Regions from separate parts of the Bacillus paramycoides genome, predicted to be linked through region 1. Evidence: riboswitches for the same ligand, from Rfam matches in the RefSeq annotation. Region 1 holds a riboswitch; the other holds the start of a gene.
The links. Region 1 has a riboswitch for preQ1 ahead of queC (7-cyano-7-deazaguanine synthase QueC). Riboswitches for the same ligand answer to the same signal wherever they lie in the genome.
Positions count from the first base shown of each region.

Region 1 (5,480 bases):
GGTTTACACTTCAACCATTTTGGAGCATAAAAACTCGTCGGAATTTCAGCTTCCCTAAAAAGAGAATTTTGGATAAAGGATAAAGAATCCACTAATTCAGCTGCTGACTGTACAGCACACCTTTGATCACTTGTTACAATCAATTTTGCTGCCTCAACCGCTTCTCTTGTTTCCATTGGTATAGGTGCTTTTTCTGTTATAGTATGTAAGTCATATCCTTTCATCCATTCATGAAAGGATGTAACCGTCATTGGTTCTATAGTACGATCTAAGCGACCATGACGAATAAAAGAAATCTTCATTCTTTCCACTCTCCATTCATCACTTATGAACTCTATTATGTACTATTTTTTAATATCATACCACGCAAAAAAGAAAGGTGTACACCTTTACATATCCCCGCCACTCTCATGTGAAATGGAAGCATGTATCCCATCCATCCCATCAAAATATGTAGTCGTTTCATGATGACGAATCTTTTTTAAATTTATATAAGAAAATACAAATAAAGTTAATGCTATAACACTCCCCACAAATTCAAACATCATTTTACCGCCTCTAATTTCTCCCACTTTAGTAGGTTATTGTACGTTTTTTATTATACCCCTATATAAAGATGTCTGCATTTAAACCTTTCTTTTTTTCTAATAACATGACATTCTTGCATATTTTCTTACAAAAAGTGAATATTTTTCGAATTTTTACTTTGGAAACATTTACAAAATGGACAATATGGTTCAAAATAAGAGGAAATAAAAAAAACCAAAATTATTCTTTTTTGGGAAAACTGTAACAAGGAGAGTTGCTTATGCAGATCGCAGAAACTGGAGATATCATTGAATTTAAAGGTGGAATGCAAGGCCGTGTTCAAAAAGTAAATCAAAACTCCGTTATTGTAGATATAACAATTATGGAGAATTTTAGAGAACTAGATATGGAACCTCTTACAGTTGTAAGTCATAAAAACTATACTGTCATTAATCAAAATGCATAATATAATAGAAAGAAAGGATCTGTATGTTATACAGATCCTTTCTTTCTATTATATATTAACGATTATCAATTGTTTCTGGATATAGGTCATGGTTCATCATGCGGTAGTCAGCCATTTGTTCATACTTCGTTCCTGGGCGACCGTAGTTGCAGTAAGGATCAATTGAAATCCCTCCACGTGGTGTGAATTTCCCCCATACCTCAATGTAACGTGGATCCATTAATTTAATTAAGTCATTCATAATAACGTTCATGCAATCTTCGTGGAAGTCACCATGATTGCGGAAACTAAATAAATATAGCTTTAAAGATTTACTTTCTACCATTCTTTGTTCTGGAATGTAGCTAATATAAATTGTGGCAAAATCTGGTTGGCCTGTTTTCGGACATAAGCTTGTAAATTCAGGACAATTAAATTTTACAAAATAATCACGATTTGGATGATTATTATCAAAAACCTCTAAAATTTCTGGGCTATATTCAAATAAATATTTTGTATTTTGATTTCCTAATAATGTTACATCTTTTAAATCTTCATCTAATCTTCCTGCCATTTTAAACATCCCTTCTCATTATACTCCGCGTTTATTTCCCCATACTAAAGCATGAAGCTGCGGCAATACTTTTGCATTATTCATTTCTTTACAGTTAACCGCTTTTTCAATAAGCCACTCATACTTATCTAATAGCTTTTTAATCAACATCGCATCATCCACAGTTTTTGTATCATCATTCCCTACTTGTAAGAAGAATGGTACATCTGGATAACGTTCATGCATCTTAACTGCATACTCAAAGTCATAATCGTCAAATACTACGACTTTTAAACTAATATCTTTTCCTGCTAATTTCTGAATTATATCATCTAGCTTCTGAAAATCAGTATTCATTGCCGAACTTGGTGGTTTTGGAGAAATCGTTATCTCATCAATTTGAAGTAACCAATCTTGCCATTTACTGCCTTGCGTTTCGATTGCCGTTCGCATTCCATTTTCTTTTAATATAGAAAGAAGAAACTCAATATTTTTCAGCAATGCCGGATTTCCACCTGAAATCGTAACATGAGAAAAATTTTCGCCACCAATTTCTACGAGCTCATTCCAAACGTCCTCTGCTGTCATCTGTCTAATTTGATCTTTAGCAGATCCATCCCACGTAAAAGCAGAATCACACCAAGCGCAGCTATAATCACAGCCAGCTGTACGGATAAACATCGTCTTTTGTCCTACAACCATTCCTTCACCTTGAATAGTCGGACCAAATATTTCTAAGACAGGGATTTTACTCATCGAGCATCCACTCCCGTCTTACTTCTGCATAACTAGTCGGAGTCTCAAATAGACGAACAAATTCAACACGAGCTCCTTTATATTCGTTCACACGATTATCTTTTGTTAACGCTTCTGCCATCTTTTCATAAATCCAAACGACCATATTTTCAGCAGTTGTATTCATCGCTGGTAACGTTTCGTTTAAATAACGATGGTCTAAATAAATTTCTATTTCATTCTTCCAAATTTCTTTTATATCTCCAAAGTCAATCGCAAGACCTATTTCATTTACATATCCACTAATCCCAAATACCACTTTATATGTGTGTCCATGTAAGTTTTTACATTTTCCTTCATAACAGTGTAAATGGTGTGCTGCATCAAAAGTAAATTCCTTGCTGACCATTACTCGTTTATTATGATATTTGAGCTGTTTACGCTGAATATCCTTGTCCATTTTTTGCAAATTTTCTACGATGCGAAATCCAAAGAAATTATCCATTAGTTACTCGCTCCTTCGCGTTCTTGTAGGTACGTATCTAATCCTGCTTTACGAAGTTGACATGCTGGACATTCACCGCAACCATCACCAATGATTCCGTTATAACATGTTAATGTTTTTTCTCGAACAAACTCGAATGCTCCAAGTTCATCTGATAATTTCCATGTTTCCGCTTTATCAATCCACATAAGTGGTGTATGAATTATAAACGGATAATCCATAGATAAATTTAAAGTAACGTTTAACGATTTCACAAACACGTCACGGCAATCTGGATAACCACTAAAATCAGTTTCACATACACCCGTTACAATATGACGTGCTCCAACTTGTTTTGCTAATACAGCAGCAAATGATAAGAATAGTAAATTTCGTCCATCTACAAACGTCGATGGCAATTCACCTTCTTCATGTGTAATCTCCATATCCGTTCTCGTTAACGCATTTGGAGCAAGTTGATTTAATAGACTCATATCTAGTACTGTATGTTTAATTCCTAGCTCTTTTGCAATTTCCGCTGCACAATCAATTTCTAGCTTATGACGTTGATTGTAATTAAACGTTACAGCCTCTACTTCTGCAAACTGCTCTATTGCCCAAAATAAACATGTCGTACTATCTTGTCCGCCACTAAAAACAACAACTGCCTTTTCTTTTTTCATTTCACTCATTCTCCTTCTCTACTACGAATAAGAAGAAAGAACGTTCTTGAACTGTCACAATAAAAAAACAAAACAATACCTAAAGATATTGTTGTTTCCATAGTTTTTTATAGAGGGAGTTCGCGAACCTCTCCCGCGCATCGCACGGAATTCCTTCTTTCATTGACAAAGCTTATTGTAACATATTGTATACTACCAGAAAAAATTTCTGATTTTTCCGCTATTTCTCATTTCATTTCTTTCATTTTATAGTATGATTAATTTAATATGAGAAGAGAGGAGGCATCCCACTGAAATCCTTTATTATTTATCTCTTTCTAAATATATTATTCATCCTTGTTACAATGCTCGTATACCATTTATTTTGGAATCAAAAAGGGAAACGCTCTCCTAAATTAAATTCAGCTATATTTATTGTATTATGTTGCCTCGTTACTATACTATGTATCACTTTCGCAGCAAAAACAAATTATGGATTTCAATTTGATATGCGTCATATCGTATTAGTTGTCGGTACATTAACCGGAGGTCCTATTGCTGGTGGATCAATATTAGTTGTATTAAATATATATCGCTTCTTATTAGGAGGAATAGGTGTTTTCCCATCGCTTATCGGTTCTATCCTTCTATTTATTGTTCTACTATTTACATACAAATTTTTCAATCGAACTTCTAATCGTATAAAAATAATACTTGCTATTATCTACAGTCTCACATACGGATTTAGTTGGATACCTTTCTTCCTTTCAAAGGTTACAAATAAGGCTGATTATATACCACATATTATTGTGTATGAGTTATGTACGATACTTGGTACGATACTTATTTTATATTTATTACACATATTACAAACTCAAGTTCGTCTACAAAACGAACTTATGAATGCTGAAAAATTTCATTTAATTGGTGAAATGGCAGCATCTATCTCTCATGAAATTCGCAACCCATTAACTTCAACAAAAGGATTTTTACAACTTTTACAATCAGATACATGCACTGAGCAAGAGCGAAAATTATATATCGACATAGCCATCAACGGAATCGAACAAGCAAACCACGTTCTTACAGATTATTTAACCTTTGCAAAACCAAGTATTGAAAAAGAACAAAGATTACAGTTAGAAGAAGAACTATTACATGCCTTATCGCTAATTACACCGCTTGCTAATTTAGCAAATGTGCGTACTCATTATATAAAGCAAAGTACTTCTTTTTTTATCGCGGGAGAAAAACAAAAACTAAATCAATGCTTGTTAAATATTTTAAAAAACTGCATTGAGGCCATGCCAAAAGGCGGTGATCTTTATTTCACATTAGTTCCTGATCATAAGCATATTCAATTATATATAAAAGATACAGGAGTTGGCATGGATCAAGAACAAGTAAAACGCCTTGGATCCCCTTTCTACTCAACAAAAGAAAAAGGTACGGGTCTTGGAATGATGGTCGTATTCAGTGTTGTGCAAGCTATGAACGGAAAAATTGATATTATAAGTGAAGAAGGTACTGGTACAACCTTCCTATTAACTTTTCCACTCATACAAAAAACGTGATGAAATACACATCACGTTTTTTCTGTTCCTTCAACTAATTCAGCAAAAGCTTTCACTTTTCCATGTGGTTTTTGATTTTCTTTACGTGCTTTCCAAGCGCGCTCTTCTTCTTTCTTTTTCTTGGACATACTTTTCAACTCCTTCTTTTCTTTCTCTATGTAGTATTCCAAAATAAGAAGAAAAACTATGCACATATGAAAAAGAAGTGGTCTCCCACTTCTTCCTAATTATCGCTGTAAGATTGCATGTTTCGCCTCTTTTAACTGCGTAAGATGTCTTTGTTCATGCAAATCAAGAAATTGAACCCACTGATACAAATTCAGATCATTAAAAACAGGGTGCTTTAATCCATTTTCAAATAAATCTTTTTCATCTATCACACTATGAAGCGCATGTAATAGTTCTTGTCGTGAATGTTCTAGTAATTGAATTCCTTGCTGTTTTTTCATTAACGTTTCTGTTGGTTTCATCTGCTGAGGAGCTTCTCGTTTATGTGTGC
Region 1 is NZ_CP152427.1:1,311,427-1,316,906, reverse strand. Features, by position in the region: gene AAG068_RS06800 (histidine phosphatase family protein) at 1-302, opposite strand, end outside; gene AAG068_RS06795 (hypothetical protein) at 390-572, opposite strand; gene AAG068_RS06790 (YkvS family protein) at 809-994, shown strand; gene queF (preQ(1) synthase) at 1,050-1,547, opposite strand; gene queE (7-carboxy-7-deazaguanine synthase QueE) at 1,566-2,282, opposite strand; gene queD (6-carboxytetrahydropterin synthase QueD) at 2,275-2,766, opposite strand; gene queC (7-cyano-7-deazaguanine synthase QueC) at 2,766-3,428, opposite strand; PreQ1 riboswitch class I at 3,522-3,565, opposite strand; gene kinB (sporulation sensor histidine kinase KinB) at 3,773-4,981, shown strand; gene AAG068_RS06760 (DUF6254 family protein) at 4,993-5,109, opposite strand; gene AAG068_RS06755 (DinB family protein) at 5,209-5,480, opposite strand, start outside.

Region 2 (5,480 bases), 240 kb from region 1:
GCATTTGGAACAAGTCGAAACGAGTTTTTAAAACAAAGAATTATGCAAAGTGATCAGTGTATCGTTGTAAAGGATACAAAAGAAAATGTAGTAGGATACGGTATAAGTATACAAACGCCAGAAAATAAAATAATAGGACCGATCGTTGCTAAAAATGATGCAATGGCAATGAGAATTGTACATGATTTAGCAAGAGGACATCATGGTAAATTAAGAATTGATGTACCAGAAGGAAAGAAAGATTTCATGAAAGAATTAGAGGTTATTGGTTTTCAAAAGGTGAATACACCACCAATAATGATGAAAAATAGCGATCAATTATTAAAAAGGAATAATGAGTTATATAGCATTGCAGCGCAAATTTTTGGCTAAAAAAGAATCCTTTTCACGTAAGGATTCTTTTTTAGGTAATTTAATCACGATATTGGTCATGAGTTGGTTCAAAAAGGTCTTCCTCGACATCTCTAACAACTGAAAAATGATCCACGTTATAATGTCCATGTAGAATTTTATTATGATGAGCAATAATTTGCTCTGCAGATAATACGTTAGAATCAGTTGTGGAATGACCATTTTTAATTAATGTAACGTCAAATCCTTGTACAGTTGCAGTTCTAACAGCGGTGTCGATGCAATGTTCTGTTTTGCATCCTCCGATAACGATATGGCCAATCTTCTCTTCTTTTAAAAGTTCAAGTAAAGAAGTGCCATAAAATGCGTTTGTTGCTGCTTTATTAATAAGGATTGCAGACTGAGGTACTTGAATTTCATTATGTACTTCAAATCCTTCTCCGCTACCAGAAGCAACATCGATATCTCTTACGAAAATAATGAGGGCATTTGCATCGATTGCTTTCTGTACGGCTGTATTTAGTGTAGATAGCAGCTCTTTTTTACGGAAAACTTCATTTTCTTGTTCATTTCCATCCATTAATTCTTGCTGCGCATCGATAATTAATAGTGCTTGTTTCATTTTGTATCCCTATCCCCTTTAATATAAAATAAGTTCCCATTTACATATTCTTTTATATTGTAAGGAAATCCTCTATCGTCTACTTCGGATAGATTTACAAAGTTGTCAAATAAAATTCATTCTCATAGCGTGTAAAAACATGTATGATAGGAGATGGAGAATTTTTGAGTAGGTGGGAATAACATGCAAACAGTAGAAGATTATCTTTCATTCTTACATACGAAAGGATTTAAACTATCAGAGGAAGCACAAGGATTTATTATGTTCGGACAAGGATATACGGGTGCATCTGATGGAATTGTGAACGCGGCAATAGAAGCGACAATTAAACATCAATTCCAGTTTGATGGGAGTTATTTTGTTGCGTTATTAGAACGATTGAAAGAAGAAGAGATTACAGATAAAAAAAGCGCTAAGGCTTTTATGCGGAAGTTACAAGCGTAACTTCAAGCGGCCTGCGCTTCTTTTTTTGTTTTGGAAGGTAATTCAACAAACACCATGCCTAGGAATATACATAGGCATCCGATAATAGCGGAAATAGAAAGTTGTTCGTTTGCAACGAGAACGCCTGTTAAGGCGGAAAAAACGGGCTCCATTGCGAAAATAATTGCTACTCTCGTTGGAGATGTATGTTTTTGTGCTGATGTTTGAATGAAAAAAGCAATGGATGTCGCGAATAGAGAAGTTAAAAATAGGGCGAATAAAAAGGAAGAATTCGTCCATAGTGCTGCTGAAAATAATTTTTCCCAATCTTCAAACAAAAAAGCGCAAATAGAAGAAAACATACCGACAGCTAATACTTGCGACGTGCTTAATAATAAAGGTGATACTTTCTTAGAGAAGAAGCCGTTAACAAGAATATGAGCAGCGAAAGCAACTGCACAACCGAGAACGAGTATATCTCCAATGTTTAATTGAAAAGAATCACCAGCTGTTAATAAGTATAAACCTGCTGTTGCTACAGCAATGCCCATTACGATAAAAATGGTAGCTTTTTGTTTTAAAAAGATAAAAGACAAAATGGGTACCATAACGATACTAAGTCCTGTTAAGAAACCTGCTTTTGAAGAAGTTGTATAAAGTAAGCCAAATGTTTGTAACACATAGCCAACGCATAAAAAGAGCCCAACGATTAATCCAGCGAGACTACTTTGTTTTATATCTTGTTTTGAAGTTTTTTTTGAGAAAATCATTTGAACGAATAATAAAATAATTCCAGCGAATAAAAAGCGAATACCATTAAAAGTAAATGGACCAACGAAAGACATAGCATTTTGAACGACGACAAACGTAGCTCCCCAAATAAAAGAGACAAATAATAAAGCAAGAGGAGCGATCCAATCTTTTTTCACACTCATACCCCCGTTAATTTTGTAAGATAGCCTTTCTAGCTAGCTCATCAGCAACTTTATTTTGACTACTTGGAATCCACTTAATAAAAAAGAGATCGAAACTTTTTATGTACTGCAGTGCTTCCTCTAATAGTGGTGCAAACATTTTATTTTTTGCGTATTCTTTTTCGACAGCTCGCTCGACAAGTTGCGAATCTGTACGAAAAGAGACAATGTTATAATTATGCTCCGTGCAATATTTTAATGCTGCAAGTAAAGCGTGGTATTCTGCTTCATGATTGGACATTATCCCAAGGGGGAATGATAATTGTACAGCTGGTTGAACCCCTCTAATAAATACACCTGCACCAGAAGGACCAGGATTTCCTTTTGATGCACCATCAATATATACTTCAATCAAAATGAGAAACCTCCAAATGATAAGATGATCCCCTACTTATATGTTTCATTGAAGTAGGGGATAGAGTAATTAGCCAATTGTAATGCTATAACGACATGTAAATGTTTCATTCGCTTGTAAAGATTGAATTCCTTTTTTTTCTTTGAAATCTTTTGCTGGAGTTACTTCATCAGCAATTCCGTACCAAGGTTCGATACATAAGAAGGGAGCATTCTCGCCTGGTGTCCATACGCCGACAAATGGGAATCCGTCAAATTCTACTTTTACAAATTTATTATGTTTATGAGAACGAATAGAGATTTCATCCGTATTCATATTTTCAAAAATAAGTGCATCATTTTTGAATAAATCGTATGTAAGTGGTAATTCAGTTGCATTTTTAGCGATTACTTGCTTTTTGCTTGAAAGGTAAGGTCCTTCTAATACGCTTGTTTCTAAGCGTTCAGAACCGTTAAATGATAAATGATAATCTGTAAATGATTCGCCCTCTAATAAGGGGAAGTTGAAACCAGGATGTGCTCCGATTGAGAAGAACATCTCTTTTGAAGCAGGGTTATGTACTTCATATGTTACATGAACGATTTGTCCGTCTAGCTCATAAGAAACGAGTAATTCGAATTCGTATGGGTATTTTTTTAATGTTTCTTCATTACTAGTTACAATGTAAGTGATTTTCGTTTCACTTTGTTCTTTTACAGAGAATGTAAGGTCACGAGCAAAGCCGTGTTGTGTTAAAGAATATGGTTTACCATCTACGTAGTATGTATTATCTACTAATCGGCCGACAATTGGGAATAAAATTGGTGCGCGGCGCCCCCAATAAGTAGAATCGCCTTGCCATAAGTATTCAGTGTTATCTTCTTTTAAGCGAACGCTTTGTAATTCTGCACCTTTGTCAGAAATGGAAACGATCACTTTTTCATTTTGAATTGTTGCTGTCATGAAGTGAAACCTCCTAAAACTTTCATATGTTTTATTATACGTTGTCTAAAAGAAAAAAGGTAGTTAATGATAGGAATCTATTGACGAAAGAGTGTGTATTGCGTAGAATATAATCTTGTTGCTTAAAAAACGAATAACGTGGTTCGAAACCATCCCACGTAAAAAAACTAAGGAGATTTTGTCATGAATATTAGAACTTTAGTCGGTAATGGTATTTTAGCGGCATTATATATTGCTGTTTCTATGCTTATTCAGCCATTTGGCTTTACGAATGTACAGTTTCGTATTTCAGAGATGTTTAATCATCTCGTTGTATTTAATAAGAAAGCAATTTACGGAATTGTATTAGGTGTATTTTTAACGAATCTCTTTTTCTCACCTATGATCGCGTATGATTTAGTATTTGGAGTAGGGCAATCTATTCTTGCGTTAGTTGCAACGATTATTTCTATGCGATTTATTAAAGGTGTTTGGGCTCGTATGATTTTTAATACAGTTATTTTTACAATTACAATGTTTATGATTGCAATTGAACTTCATCTTGCATTTGATTTACCATTTATGTTGACTTGGTTAACATGTGCAATCGGTGAATTTGTTGTCATGGCAATCGGTATGCCTGTAATGTACTGGATTAATAAACGAGTACAATTTGAAAGATTTATGTAATAGATGAAAGAGCTATTCCTATAGGGATAGCTCTTTTTGTATGTAATCACATTGAATATAATGCTGTGACTATTGATACAATATAATAAAATAAAGTGAGGCTTTCATTAGCTGGCTACATATAAGAAGTCTTATATAAGGGGAATCTAGTATGAAATATAAAATTCATTGGTTGTATAAAACGAAGCGCGGTTTGCAGGCGGAATTAACGACAGATTATATGAACATAGAAGAAGTACTGCAATTTGCAGAGGATTTCGAAAAAACAGGAAGAGTGAAAGAACTATCATTTTATGATGAAATGGATGCGGAATGGTCGCTAAAGGAAATGAAAAAGCTGAGTAAACAAGTGGAGGAAGAGCCCCAAGAAATACACGTTTATTTTGATGGGGGGTATGATGTTCAGACGAAAGAAGCTGGAGTAGGTATATGTGTATACTATAAAAAAGGGAATAAACAATACCGAATTCGCCGTAATGCATATATAGAAGGTATATATGATAATAATGAAGCGGAATATGCATCATTACTATACGGTATGAATATACTCGAGGAATTAGGGATTAAGTATGAAGCGGTCACGCTTCGCGGCGATTCGCAAGTTGTACTGCAGCAATTGGCTGGAGAATGGCCTTGCTATGATGAGCATTTAAATCATTACTTAGATCAAATTGAACAAAAGGCGAAGCAAATGAAATTAAAACTAGTATGTGAGCCGATATCTAGAAAACAAAATAAAGAAGCACACCAATTAGCTACGCAAGCATTAGAAGGGACAGTTATAGATAGTCATAAAGAAATAACCGAATAGAGGTGCAAAGGTGGATAAAAAGCAACTCATTACAGAGGTCAATGACTTATTAGAAACGTATTGTGAAGGGTGTTTTTTGCGAGAACATAACCGAAAGACGAATAGTAAGTATTATGCTCATTCATTTTGTATAAGACAATGTACAGTTGGAGAAACATTGAAAAAGTATGGAGAGCAGTTGTCATGAAAAAACATCCAGAGAAAATTCTCTGGATGTTTTTTAGTGCTTCGCTTCATTTAATTGATGCTCGCACTCGCTTAATTTCTTTTCCTCATTCATCAGAAATGGCTCATCTAAATCTGTTGCAACAGACTTCATAATTTCAAGCTGAG
Region 2 is NZ_CP152427.1:1,552,288-1,557,767, forward strand. Features, by position in the region: gene AAG068_RS08035 (GNAT family N-acetyltransferase) at 1-372, shown strand, start outside; gene AAG068_RS08040 (cysteine hydrolase family protein) at 413-973, opposite strand; gene AAG068_RS08045 (DUF6123 family protein) at 1,157-1,417, shown strand; gene AAG068_RS08050 (DMT family transporter) at 1,420-2,325, opposite strand; gene AAG068_RS08055 (reverse transcriptase-like protein) at 2,339-2,725, opposite strand; gene AAG068_RS08060 (aldose 1-epimerase family protein) at 2,795-3,667, opposite strand; PreQ1 riboswitch class I at 3,800-3,844, shown strand; gene AAG068_RS08065 (QueT transporter family protein) at 3,851-4,336, shown strand; gene AAG068_RS08070 (ribonuclease H family protein) at 4,488-5,147, shown strand; gene AAG068_RS08075 (zinc-finger domain-containing protein) at 5,158-5,334, shown strand; gene AAG068_RS08080 (DUF2564 family protein) at 5,368-5,480, opposite strand, start outside.
Region 2: another riboswitch for preQ1. It lies ahead of AAG068_RS08065 (QueT transporter family protein); the one in region 1 lies ahead of queC (7-cyano-7-deazaguanine synthase QueC).